DNA from 4 places in the Bradyrhizobium sp. USDA 4504 genome. Region 1 is predicted to be linked to each of the others. Evidence: riboswitches for the same ligand, from Rfam matches in the RefSeq annotation. Region 1 holds a riboswitch; each other region holds the start of a gene.
The links. Region 1 has a riboswitch for cobalamin ahead of ACVMB1_RS07055 (DUF1636 family protein). Riboswitches for the same ligand answer to the same signal wherever they lie in the genome.
Positions count from the first base shown of each region.

Region 1 (3,206 bases):
GCGGCCATCCGCCGGCAGCACCACCAGGGCAATGCCGCGCTCCTTCGCCAGCCGATGCACCGCGGCCAGCCCGTATGACCAATAGGGCTCGCCGCCGATCAGCCGCACCAGAATGCCGCGGGCGTGCGAGAGCGTCCGCTCGATATAGGTATCGACCGACAGCGGATGGCGCAGCTCCGCGAGATTGGCGAGCCGCAGCGACGGCAGCGCAGCACGGCCGCGCCGCCAGCCGGCCGCGAAGGCAGCAAGATCGCTGTCGGAAAACGACAACACCACGAGATCGGCCGGATCCTGGCCGAGGTCCCTTGGCGTCGCGGTCTCATCAAGGCCGCGGCTCTCGCGGAAGACGACGTGCATCAGACACCAAGCCGTGCCCTGATCGCGGCTTCATCGATGTCGGCATGTTCGCCGATCACGACGAGCTTCGACTGCCGCGCCCGGGCGCCCCAGGGCATGTCGAACTGATGCCGCACCCGCTCGCCGACCGATTGCACCAACAGCCGCATCGGCTTGCCTTCGACCGCGATGTAGCCCTTGGCGCGCAGCACGTTCTGCTCGCGCGCCAGCCCCTTGATCGAGGCGACCAGCGCGTCGACATCCGAAACTTCCGGAAGATCGATCACGACGGAATTGAAATCGTCGTGCTCGTGTTCCTCCTCGCCATCGTGATGCGACGGCCGCGCCGCGAGATCGCTTTCCGCCGCCGCCCCGAGCCCGAGGATCACGCGCGCGTCGATCGTGCCGTCGACGACGGGCAACATCGGCACCTCGCGCGGCATCTCGGCCGCGATCACCTCTTTCGCTGCCTTGATCCCCTCCGCCCCCGCGAGGTCCGCCTTGGTCAGCAGCACGATATCGGCACATGCGATCTGGTCCTCGAACACTTCCGACAGCGGCGTCTCGTGGTCGAGATTGTCGTCCGCCGCACGCTGCGCATCCACCGCGGCCGGATCAGGCGCAAAACGGCCGGCGGCGACGGCCTCGGCGTCGGCGAGCGCGATCACGCCGTCGACCGTGATCCGCGAACGGATCTCCGGCCAGTCGAACGCTTTCAGCAGCGGCTTCGGCAGCGCGAGCCCGGAAGTTTCGATCACGATGTGATCGGGCTTCACGTTCCGCGCCAGCAACTGCTCCATCGCCGGGATGAAATCGTCGGCGACGGTGCAGCAGATACAGCCATTGGCGAGTTCGACGATGTTCTCGGCCGGACAATTGGCGTCGGCGCACGACTTCAGGATGTCGCCGTCGACGCCTTCGCTGCCGAATTCGTTGACCAGCACCGCGAGCTTCTTGCCGTTGGCATTGCGGATCAGATGCTGGATCAGTGTCGTCTTGCCGGAGCCGAGAAAGCCGGTCACGACGGTGACCGGAATTTTGGCGAGCGTGGTCATTCTGCGGCCTCCGGCACGACGGGAAGAGGTGGAATGCGGGCGAGCGATTGCTTGCGGAAGATTTCCGGACGGCTGCGCCACGGCACGATGCCGTCGGGCGCCGCCGCATAGGCGGAGGCACCGGCGATCACATCCGCGGCATTATCAGCGGACAGTCGGCCGTAGACATAGGACCAGCGCCCCGGCGCGCTGAGCGCGACCGAGCAACCCTGGCTGCAGGCCGACAGGCATGCGACGGGAACCAGATTGACGTCATCAGGCACGCCGGCCTCGACAAGCGCGGCATGCAGGCGTGCACCGGGCGCGAGCTCACCTTCCGCCGGCGTCTGGCCGGCGCGGCAGGTGATGCAGACATGAAGTGTAACGCTCATCGCCCTTCCTGGATTGACAGCGGGAAGCGATGAGGCACACGAACCGATTTTGGACAGGTTCGTTCCCCGTCGCGGAACACCCCGTCCGCCGGTTTCACAACATGCTGCGTTGGCAGGTCTCCCGGCTTGCGGAGCAGGTTTTACCCTTCGATGCCCACCTTCCCGACTCCGTATGGAATCAGTGGCTTGGGCATCTCTCCGGTCACGGTCGCGGGGGCGGCTGCGCTTCGGGCCCGATTTAGCGGAGCCCTATCGCATTCCCTCTTCGCCTGTCGTAGGACAGGAACCGACGCAGGACCACCATTCGTCCAAGCCTCGCACTTGTCAAGCCGAAGGAATGTGATGACTTCTGATGGAAAGGACGCTGAAGACGGCGCCGTCGGCACCGATCTTTCGCCGGATGCGCGCTACGCGGACAAGATGGCGAAAAAGAAGGCCGCCCGCGACCGCATCATGGCGACCAAGAGCGGTGAAAAGGGCCTGATCATCGTCCATACCGGCGCCGGCAAAGGAAAATCCTCCTCCGCGTTCGGCATGATCGTGCGCTGTGTGGCGCACGGCTTTCCCTGCGCCGTGGTGCAGTTCATCAAGGGCGCCTGGGATACCGGCGAGCGCCGCCTGCTCACCGGGCATTTCGGCGATCTCTGTCAATTTCACGCCATGGGCGAAGGCTTTACCTGGGAGACGCAGGATCGCGCCCGCGACATCGCGGCAGCGCAAGCCGGCTGGGAAAAGGCCAAGCAGCTGATCGCAGACCCGAGCCTGCGCATGGTCGTGCTCGACGAGATCAACATCGCGCTACGCTACGACTACCTCGCGATCGCCGACGTCGTCGAGTTCCTGACTACGTCGAAGCCGCCGATGACCCATGTCGTGCTCACCGGGCGCAATGCCAAGGAGGAGCTGATCGAGATTGCCGACCTCGTCACCGAGATGACGCTGGTGAAGCATCCGTTCCGCTCCGGTATCAAGGCCCAGCCGGGCGTCGAGTTCTGACAGACATCACGATGGCGCGCGCATTGATGATCCAGGGAGCCGGCTCGGACGTGGGCAAATCGCTCATCGTCGCCGGCCTCGCGCGCGCCGCGAGACGACGCGGCCTGCGCGTGCTGCCGTTCAAGCCGCAGAACATGTCGAACAACGCCGCGGTGACCGTCGACGGCGGCGAGATCGGCCGCGCACAGGCGTTGCAGGCGCTCGCCGCCGGCGTCGAGCCGCACACCGACATGAATCCAGTGCTTCTGAAGCCCGAAACCGATGTCGGCGCCCAGATCATCGTGCACGGCAAACGGATCGCCACCGCACGGGCGCGCGAATATGCCGGCATGAAACCATCGCTGATGGGCGCGGTGCTGGAGAGTTTTGCGCGCCTGAAGCAGCGCGCCGATCTGGTGCTGGTCGAGGGCGCCGGCAGCCCCGCCGAGGTCAACTTACGCAAGTCCGA
Region 1 covers NZ_JBSSGV010000001.1:1,631,944-1,635,149, reverse strand. The annotation lists gene cobN (cobaltochelatase subunit CobN) at 1-357, opposite strand, end outside; gene cobW (cobalamin biosynthesis protein CobW) at 357-1,391, opposite strand; gene ACVMB1_RS07055 (DUF1636 family protein) at 1,388-1,762, opposite strand; cobalamin riboswitch at 1,857-2,068, opposite strand; gene cobO (cob(I)yrinic acid a,c-diamide adenosyltransferase) at 2,105-2,758, shown strand; gene ACVMB1_RS07045 (cobyric acid synthase) at 2,770-3,206, shown strand, end outside.

Region 2 (3,206 bases), 1.0 Mb from region 1:
GTACCCAGCCGTTTTTGGTAAATGCGAAGCCGGCGAGTTGCTCGCCGAAGTACTGCACCATGTCATTGCGCTCAAACTCGCCGTGCACGAGCACGTCCAGGCCAATGTCCTCCTGCCAACGGACAACACGCGCAGTCTCCTCCTTGAGAAACTTGTCGTATTGCCCGTCGCTCATCGAGCCTCTCGCGTGCGCCGCGCGGGCATTACGCACCTCTGCGGTCTGCGGAAACGATCCGATCGTCGTGGTCGGAAACGCCGGCAGTTTGAAGCGCTTGCGTTGGATCTCGGCACGGCTGGCAAATGGGCTGACGCGCCGTCGCATGGTCTGATTGATCGCACTCATCCGGACGGCGACATTGGCGTCACGGATCTTCGGGGAAGTTCCGCGGCGGGTGGTAACGCGCTCCGATTCCGCAAGAGCGTCGGCAACATCCTGATCGCCTGCGAGTGCCCGTGCCAAGGTCGCAAGCTCGCGAATCTTCTGAACCGAGAACGCAAGCCAGCTCTTGACATCGGAGGCAAGTTCCGTTTCGAGTTCAACATCGACCGGCACGTGAAGCAGCGAACAGGATGGGGCGATCTGTACGCGATCCTTGCCGAGCTTCGCAATGGCGGGATCGAGCCGCTGGCGCAGCGCCGACAAATTCGTCCGCCACACATTGCGACCGTCTATCACGCCGAGTGACATGACGAGTTCACTTCGCCCGGCAGCAATGATCTGATCCAATAACTCCGGCGCCCGAACCAGATCGACATGCAGGCCGGCAACAGGTAGGCGCAAGGCGGTGTGAAGATTGTCGCCAAGGTGGCCAAAATAGCTGGCAACCATGATCTTGATGGCCGGCCCTTCCTTGGCGAGCCGGTCATAGGCATGCAGCAAAGATTTTTTTGCCCCCTGATCCAGATCAAGGACCATACAGGGCTCGTCAAATTGAACCCATTCTGCTCCGCGTTTGGCCAATTCCTGCAGAACCTTGATATAGATCGGTATCAGGTCATCCAGGAGTGACAGTGGCTGGATCGCGGGATCCGCACTCTTGCCTAGCTTCAAGAAAGTGGCCGGACCGATCAGGACAGGGCGCGTCTGAAAGCCAAGGGCCTTGGCTTCCTCATACTCCTCGATAGGCTTGCGAGAGGAGAGTCTGAAAGTCTGCCCCCGATGAAATTCCGGAACCATGTAGTGGTAGTTGGTATCGAACCACTTGGTCATCTCCTGCGCGGGTGCGCCATAGCCGCGAGGTCCGTGACCGCAACTCGCATCCTGACTGCCGCTTTGTGAACCGCGTGCCATGGCGAAATACGTCTTGAGAGAAGCAGGCTCGGCTTTCGAGGCATAGACTTCCGGGATGGCGCCGACCATGACACTGGTGTCGAGCACCTGATCGTATAGCGAGAAATCGTTCGACGGAATGATGGTGACACCGAGGGATTTCTGGCGCGCCCAGTTCGCCGCACGTAGGCCGGCTGCGTCCTCGAGCAATTGCTGTTCGCTGATTCTTCCGGCCCAATAGCTTTCGAGCGCGAGTTTAAGCTCGCGTCTTGGACCGATGCGCGGCGTTCCGAGCGTGGCAACCGGAAGCGAGAGAAGAGACATAGCGTTAACCCCATGTTGGGGGCAAAGGCCATGGCGGACGCAGGCAGGAGACGTCGCGCGAGCGACGGCTGCTTGGCGCACCACCGGGACACCCCGCCCGTGGACGAACATATTGTCGGGGCAGGTCTCCTGGCTCGCGGGTCATCGCCACTGTCCGGCCTTCCCGAAGCCGCGCAGGCTTCAGTGACTCTGTTGGACAGCGGCTCGCCGCTCACAGTTGCGGGGGCAGCGCCGGCATCACCGGCTTCCCTCTTAGCTCCGGATCAAGCAGGAACCGGAGCACCTCGACGACTTGGATTATCGGCAAGACAACTCCGCCGTCAACCTCTCAAATTGATGCTGCGACGTCTCCTACGTGTTGACGATGCACGGCCACTCTTGATCGCGACGTTGAAGCCACTCTCCAATCACAGATATCGGGGTGACCATCTGCGAGGCGCGTTGGCGTCGGACCGCGTGTCAGATCATGGAAGAGACGAATGCGGCCTGGGCGATGAAGGTCACGGTGCCGAGACAGGACGCTCTTCACGCGATCCAGCTTTCAAACATTCATCGAGCACCCTTCGATAAGTCCCCCTTTCTCCACCAACAACCAGTGTGAATAGGCGCGCTATACGCTAAATCCGCCGGCATACTCAGCGAGCATGTTGATCTACGACCAATCCTGGTAGGCGCCATGCGGACGTTTTTTGGCGATACTGCGAAAAGTAAGCATAGTGAATCACCAACGAAAAGAGTAGCTCGCAATGAAAATGGCTGTTTGGAGTGCCCTCGGCGTCTTTGCTGCTGCCGTCTTTGCGGTCGGCCTGTTCGGGTGGATAGCAAGGCCACTTATGAACCCGGCCGTCAGACAGATGCTCTCGAACGTTTTGAGCAGTTCAAGCCGAAGCTAGCTCAACCCGAGGGGCTTGGCCTTCTTGCCCGGTCGGTACGACTGCATGGAAGCGCGGCTCTTCCAAATGTTGACTACGGCGACGAACTGATAGACGCCGGTCACGAAGCGGGCCATCACGCGAGCGGCGAATGTCGTCGTCCCATCGTCTGCCTGACTTTTGAACTTGCGAGCGCCAATTCCTAATCGCTCGCCGCTGATGGGCGGCTTCGCCTCGTTGTGGCCATAAAGCGCCTTGCACAACCGGTTGAGGCACTCTCGACCTTGGCAGCAGCGGCAACGACCCCGGACCACACCGGTTCGATGGCGGCAAACCTGCACTCAATTGTCGTCTGGCTTCTGGCAGCGAGGCTTTCAAAACTGCGCTGCTCGGAGATCCAGTGCGTGACAGGAATGAGCCACGAAAGTCGCTGCGAATAGGCTTAATGGCAACATAAATAAGGTGCGCAGGTCGGGAAGTCGACAAAGGCGGCACAAATCTGGTGCGAACTGCCTGCTATTGCCTGGCACGAAGAATGCAAGTCCTCGCTTGCCCAGGCTTCTCCTCCTGGGCTGGTCCAGCATTGCAAGTTGAAGCTTTGGCTGACCACTGAAGTTAGCGGCGCGTGACATCGAGGGACAGCGCCTGCTTGCGCGGGACATCAGCAGGTGCTCGCGTCACGTTGCCGCTAACTTCTAGCGATCTCGTAGAGCACGTCGAAGATTGTCCGCTTTGGAATT
Region 2 covers NZ_JBSSGV010000001.1:625,457-628,662, reverse strand. The annotation lists gene metE (5-methyltetrahydropteroyltriglutamate--homocysteine S-methyltransferase) at 1-1,594, opposite strand, end outside; cobalamin riboswitch at 1,697-1,896, opposite strand; gene ACVMB1_RS02625 (hypothetical protein) at 2,409-2,672, shown strand.
Region 2: linked by a shared signal. The riboswitch ahead of metE (5-methyltetrahydropteroyltriglutamate--homocysteine S-methyltransferase) and the one ahead of ACVMB1_RS07055 (DUF1636 family protein) in region 1 are both predicted to bind cobalamin.

Region 3 (3,206 bases), 4.6 Mb from region 1:
ATCTGCTGGCGCATGCGCAAGGGCGGCGCATCGCCGCCGTGGTCAACGATTTCGGTGCGATCAATATCGACGCCGAGCTGATCGCCGGCGCCAGCGACGGCGTGGTCAGCCTGAGCAATGGCTGCATCTGCTGCACGCTGGAGGGCGACCTGCTGCGCACGCTCGCCACGTTGCTGCGGCGTGATCCGCGTCCCGAATTCATCGTGATCGAGACCAGCGGGATCGCCGATCCCGCCGACATCGTGCGCAACCTGATGGATCCCGTGATCTGGAAGGAGGCGCCGCTGGAGACCGTGCTGTGCGTGGTCGACGCGACGCAGCCTGCGGCGATGCTGAACGATGCGCTGCTGCGCTCGCAGCTCCGGGCGGCGGATGTGGTGGCGCTGAGCAAGGTCGATCTGACTGACGCCGCTGCGTGCGCCGCGATCCGCGACGCCGTGCGCGCGGTGCGTCCGGCGGCCGTGGTGGTCGATGCCTTGCATGGCGAGGTGCCGGCCGCGCTGCTGTTCCCAGCGGACCTCGATCATGTGTCGGCGCCGCGCGAGACCGCGCCGCGACGGCCGTCGTCCGATCGCTTCGACACGCTGAGCTGGACCTCGGAGCGGCCCGTCGTGCTGCCGCGCTTGCAGCAGGCGATCGGCAGACTGGCGCCGAAGCTGGCGCGGGCGAAGGGATTGTTCGAGACGGTGGAGCAGCCCGGGCGGCTGACCGTGCTTCAACTCGCCGGCGGCCGCGCGACCTTGGCTGCGGGCGGCGTCCCGTCGCCCGGCGTGCCGCGCACGCGCATCGTGTTCATCGCCGAGATGGGTGCGCTGTCGCGCGCGGAGATTGATGAGGTGATGCAGGGATGCGTCGAGGCTCAGTGACGCGAACCTACGTTTCCCGTCATCCTGAGGAGCCGCGAAGCGGCGTCTCGAAGGATGAATCGGCCGCCAGCCGGGCCGTGCATCCTTCGAGACGCGCGTGCCGCGCTCCTCAGGATGACGGGTTGCTTTTCGGCGTCAGCCCTCGACGTCGCTGTGTCATCGCCGCAGCATCACCCGCAAAGCAGGTCTGCGACAATCGCATCGAATTGACAGCTCTGCAGCCAGCACCTATCGTTTTTGCCGACGGTTCCCTTCGGGGATCAAAAGGGAATGCGGTGCGAGGGTAACCCCAATGCCGCAGCTGTCCCCGCAACTGTAAACGGCGAGCCTTTCGTCAATTTGCCACTGGGCCATCAGGCCCGGGAAGGCGTCGACAGGCGATGACCCGTGAGCCAGGAGACCTGCCGTCAGTCGTGGTCACACGCGAGCACATCGGGCGGGGGCGTCCTGGTGGGATCGGAGCACTGCCTTTTTTGGCAATGCGCCAGTCCACGTTCGCGGTGACGTGCCACGTTACCGCGAGTCCTTTTCATGTCTCCGTCCTCTCCCGTTGCGCGCAAATGGCGCCTCGGTCTTCTCTGCTCCCTGTCATCATTGTTGTTGCCGGCCGAAGGCTCGGCACAAACGCCGCCACCAACCAGGCTCGATCCGATTGAGGTCGCGCCTTCCGCTGCGCCAAAGCCGAAGCCTGCGGCGCGCAGCCGTGACATGACCGCTGCGGCGCGGCCACGGCCGAGGCCTGCAACAGCCGGCAACGCCCCGCGCGTCGCGGCGTCGGGCGTACCGGGATCGGCATCGCCGACGCTCAATGCCACCACGCAGGGCGGCACCGGCAGTCGTCTCAACCTGACGCCGCTGCAGACGCCGGCCAGCGTCGAGATCATCACGGCGCAGACCATCGCTGAACGCGGCCAGCATAATGTGCTCGATGCCGTCACCCAGGACGCGGCCGGGTTCGTCGCAACGCCGGCGCCAGGCAATGGCGGCCTGTCGTTCAGCACCCGCGGCTTTGCCGGCAGCAACTCGGTGATGACGCTGTATGACGGCACGCGCTTCTATATCGGCTCCGGCACGCTGACGTTCCCCTATGACACCTGGTCGACGCAGCGCATCGAAGTGCTGCGCGGCCCGGCCTCGGTGCTGTACGGCGAAGGCGCGATCGGCGGCGTCATCAACGTGATTCCGAAGAAGCCGCAGAGCACGCCCTATAACGAGGCCGAGGTTTCGCTCGACAGCAACATGACGCGGCGGCTCTCGGTGGACAGCACCGGTCCGATCAATCCCAATGTGTCGTACCGCATCAACGCCACCGGCAACATGTCGGACAGCTGGGTCGATCGCGACAAGACCTCGAACGCGGTGGTCTCCGCTGCCGTGCGGGTGCAGGCGTCGGACAATCTCGCCTTCACGCTCTCGGAAGATTACGGCGATCGCAGCCCGTCGCGCTATTTCGGCACGCCGCTGATCAACGGCGCGATCCAGGACGCGCTGCGCTTCAAGAACTACAATGCAGCGGACAGCGCGATCCGCTATCAGGACAGCTGGACCCGGTTCAAGACCGAGTGGGACGTCGCCGACGGCATCAAGGTCAACAACACGCTGTATTACCTGACCAGCGAGCGGCACTGGCGCGACATCGAGAACTACACCTGGAATCCGAAGACCCAGCTGATCGATCGCACGAGCTATATCGAGATATTCCACGACCAGAAGCAGCTCGGCAACCGGATGGATACGACCTTCAGCGGCCACGTGTTCGGCCTTGCGAACCAGGTCGTCGCCGGGTTCGACGTCAACCGGATCGACTTCACCCATACCAACAACTCGCCCTATGGCGGCGCGTCGTCGGTCAATCCTTATGTGTTCGATCCCGGATCGTTCTTCGCCACGACGACGGCGACCACGCCGGGCTTCAACGCGATCGTCAATCAATACGCGCTGTTCGCCGAGGATCGGCTCTCGCTGACCGATCAGTTGTCGCTGGTGACCGGGGTCAGGTATGATCGCCCCGAAGTGGACCGCACCGACTACAAGACGCCGGCAAACAGTTTTGAGACGACGCTATCGGGCACTAGCTGGCGCGCGGGCCTCGTTTACGAGCCGATCAAGAACCTCGCGTTCTATGGCCAGTACGCGGTCGGCGTCGATCCGGTCAGCAATCTGATCTCACTGTCGACCACGCAGAAGACATTCCAGCTTGCGACCGGCAAGCAGACCGAGATCGGGGTCAAGCAATCGTTCTGGGGCGGCCGCGGCGAGTGGACGCTGGCTGCCTACGAGATCGTCAAGACCGGGCTCACGATTCCCGATCCCGGCAATCCCACCGGCGGCCTGGCATTG
Region 3 covers NZ_JBSSGV010000001.1:6,195,123-6,198,328, reverse strand. The annotation lists gene ACVMB1_RS29250 (CobW family GTP-binding protein) at 1-866, shown strand, start outside; cobalamin riboswitch at 1,094-1,289, shown strand; gene ACVMB1_RS29245 (TonB-dependent receptor) at 1,398-3,206, shown strand, end outside.
Region 3: linked by a shared signal. The riboswitch ahead of ACVMB1_RS29245 (TonB-dependent receptor) and the one ahead of ACVMB1_RS07055 (DUF1636 family protein) in region 1 are both predicted to bind cobalamin.

Region 4 (3,206 bases), 7.3 Mb from region 1:
GCTGAAGCGGGCCATCACGCCTCGTTCCAGGGCATCCGGGCACGGCCCCCGCTCGCGCGCGAGCGTCACGGATGCCGCATCAGCATCGCGACGGATTTTCCGGAACATGTTCAGATTGAACGACTTGGCCACGACGCTTTCAATCGGAATGCTCTTGGCCTGCAGGAACGAGTGGAAGCCCATGACGCCAAGGCCGACGGAACGCTCACGCAAGGCGGCGTAGCGGGCACGCTTCATGACGCCCGGCGCCACCGTGATGAAGTGGGTCAGCACGTTGTCGAGGAAGCGCATGACGTCCTCGATGAAGCCAGGCTCCTCGTTCCACTGGTCCCAGGTCTCGAGGTTGAGCGACGACAGGCAGCACACGGCGGTACGCTCCTCGTCGCGATGATCGATGCCGGTCGGCAGGGTAATTTCGCTGCACAGGTTGGACGTTGAGACCTTGAGGCCGAGCTCGCGCTGGTGCTTGGGGAGCGCGCGGTTCACTGTATCGATGAACAAGAGATAAGGCTCCCCCGTCTGCAGCCGGTTCTCCAGGATGCGTTGCCACAGCTGGCGGGCGTCGATTTCGCGGATAACCTCCTTGGTCTTCGGACTGCGCAGAGCGAACGCAGTGCCGGCGCCTACGGCACGCATGAACTCATCGGTTACGTTGATGCCGTGATGCAGGTTGAGACTCTTGCGGTTGAAGTCGCCGGACGCCTTGCGGATCTCGAGGAACTCCTCGATCTCGGGATGGTGGATATCGAGATAGACCGCAGCCGAGCCGCGCCGTAACGAGCCCTGGCTGATCGCCAACGTCAGGCCGTCCATGACGTGGATGAACGGGATGATGCCTGAGGTAACGCCGCCCTTCACCTGCTCGCCGATCGAGCGAACATTGCCCCAGTAGGTGCCGATGCCGCCACCGTTAGAGGCAAGCCATACGTTCTCGTTCCAGGTGCCCACGATGCCTTCGAGCGAGTCCGACACCGAGTTAAGGAAGCAGGAAATCGGCAGGCCGCGCGTCGTGCCGCCGTTGGAGAGCACCGGTGTGGCTGGCATGAACCACAGCCGAGACATCGCATCGTAGAGACGTTGGGCATGCGCAACATCATCCGCGAAGGCGCAAGACACCCGCGCGAACATGTCCTGGATCATTTCGCCGGCGAGCAGATAACGGTCGCTCAGCGTCAGCTTGCCGAACGGCGTCAACAGGTCGTCGCGCGTCCGATCGAGCTTGAGATCGGCCGGCTTTGGCGATGGCGCAAGGGGGTACGGCAGCGGGGCCGGCGACGGCGGCGGCACAAGACACAACTCAGGCGCGCTGGGCTCTGCCTGCAATGGCTGCGACCTCACGCGCGCCGGCTCCTCAATGAGATGACCATGCTGATCGAAATCGTAAGACGGCGACATCGGCAACCCCGCGATGTTAGGCGGGGGGACTGCGCGGATGACTTGCGAGGAAACCGGTCAAACGTCTCCGGCTGCAAGCGACCCAACGGGGCACCCCGCCCGAGGACTTTCGTTCAGTCGCGGCAGGTCTCCTGGCTCGCGGGTCGCCGCGGCTGTCGGCCTTCCCGGCGCTGTGCTGCGCCAGTGACCATGATGACAACCGCTCGCCGCTTACAGTTGCGGGGGCAGCCCCGGAGTAGCCGTTCGGCGCACCGGGTTCCCTCTTAGCTTCCGACCTACAAAATGTTGGGGCCAGAAGACCGTGACTGGCTAGACATAGGCACTACTCGCCGGGATTGGTCAACTGGGGAGATCCAGATTGAAACGCAAAAACATACCGAAGCTCGGACGACTTTGTCGCCGCTGTCGGCTTCTGCTGCAGGTGATTGGATATGCCGTTGGGCTGCATTACCGGTTTCCGTCAAGCCTGCGCAAAGGTCGAGGGAATTCCTGGCTCGCACGTCGCATTGATGGAATCTAAGAAACGGCGCGTCAGTAGAGGAGCAATTCGGCCAGACGCTTGATTTGATTCGCAGCGCTCCTGCTCGCCGCGACCAATGGCATCTGGACGAATTCGTTATCCACTCGCGGGCGAACAACATCGGCTCTGGCGCGCCGTCGACCGGAATGGCCTTGCATCCAGCCCCGAACCGAATCGCGCTGCACAGTGGTCCCACGCCTGTCACGGCTCCAGCGCGACCTGCAAGCCCTCCTTACTTTCAACATGAACGTAACGGGGTCCGATCGGCCGTCCCCTGCCGCTGGCGACAGTGACAATGTCTTCCAAAGGCATGGCGCGCGCATCCGCCTCGGGGCGAGACAAGATCAGATCGGCGTGAAACAGCCCTTCCGATTCGAGGCCGGTGGCATCCACGCCAAGGGCCGCCAAGCTGGCCAAACAGCTCTCAAATTCTTCAGCATCGCGAAAGCGACGCTGGATAAACGTTGCGCCGGCAAGACGTTCTGTCACAAGACCACGGTTTGCGAACGTCGCGGCGAGCGATTCAAATGGGAACATTCGTAGCACGAAGGAGATGATCCATGGTTGCTTCTCTGCCGCATCGAGAATCTCGCCGAACGTCTTCTCGGTAACGTAGCCGATGCATCCGGTCGACATGATAACATCCACGGAGCGGAGAATGCGCGCGCTGTCCATCGATAGCGCCTCCTTTTCAAGGTCAGCGACAATGCCCTGCTCTAAAAGGCCAACATTCTTCGCATAGCTGACCGCCGCTGCCGACACATCGAGGCCGATAAAGCGTGCCAACCCGACATCAGGCCAGGCTGCATAGAAACTGCGATCGAGACTCACCAATGTCTCAGAGCTGATCGCTCTCATCTCACGCCGGGCGTAGCGGTGACGCAAGCCCGCGAAGGTCAGCGGAAAGCGATGCACCGCTGCATTGATACCGTACGAACAACCAACATCGAGCACGACGGGCTTGAGGCCGGTGGCCGAAGCTTTCGCTGCCAGTATTTGGCGCACAACCGGCTCAGCCACGTCCGGTATCATATAATCCAGGTCTCCGAGGACCGAGAAATATGCCCTCGGATCATCCGAAGCATAAATATCGTGGAATGCAGCTTTAGACCGATTGATGCGCGAGAAATCTATCCGCAACGCAATGTCTCCTCTCATTTGCAAGCAGCTCGACGGCTGTTGCCTTCGTACCCGCCTGCACTTTGGTTATATAGGGTGTAGGCCCTTACATCCGCCGATGCGGTAGCAGAAGTGGCAAGTGAACAAGCGCATCACCCCCCTCTGCGCGTCG
Region 4 covers NZ_JBSSGV010000001.1:8,894,538-8,897,743, reverse strand. The annotation lists gene ACVMB1_RS41755 (ribonucleoside-diphosphate reductase subunit alpha) at 1-1,338, opposite strand, end outside; cobalamin riboswitch at 1,500-1,714, opposite strand; gene ACVMB1_RS41750 (class I SAM-dependent methyltransferase) at 2,117-3,073, opposite strand.
Region 4: linked by a shared signal. The riboswitch ahead of ACVMB1_RS41755 (ribonucleoside-diphosphate reductase subunit alpha) and the one ahead of ACVMB1_RS07055 (DUF1636 family protein) in region 1 are both predicted to bind cobalamin.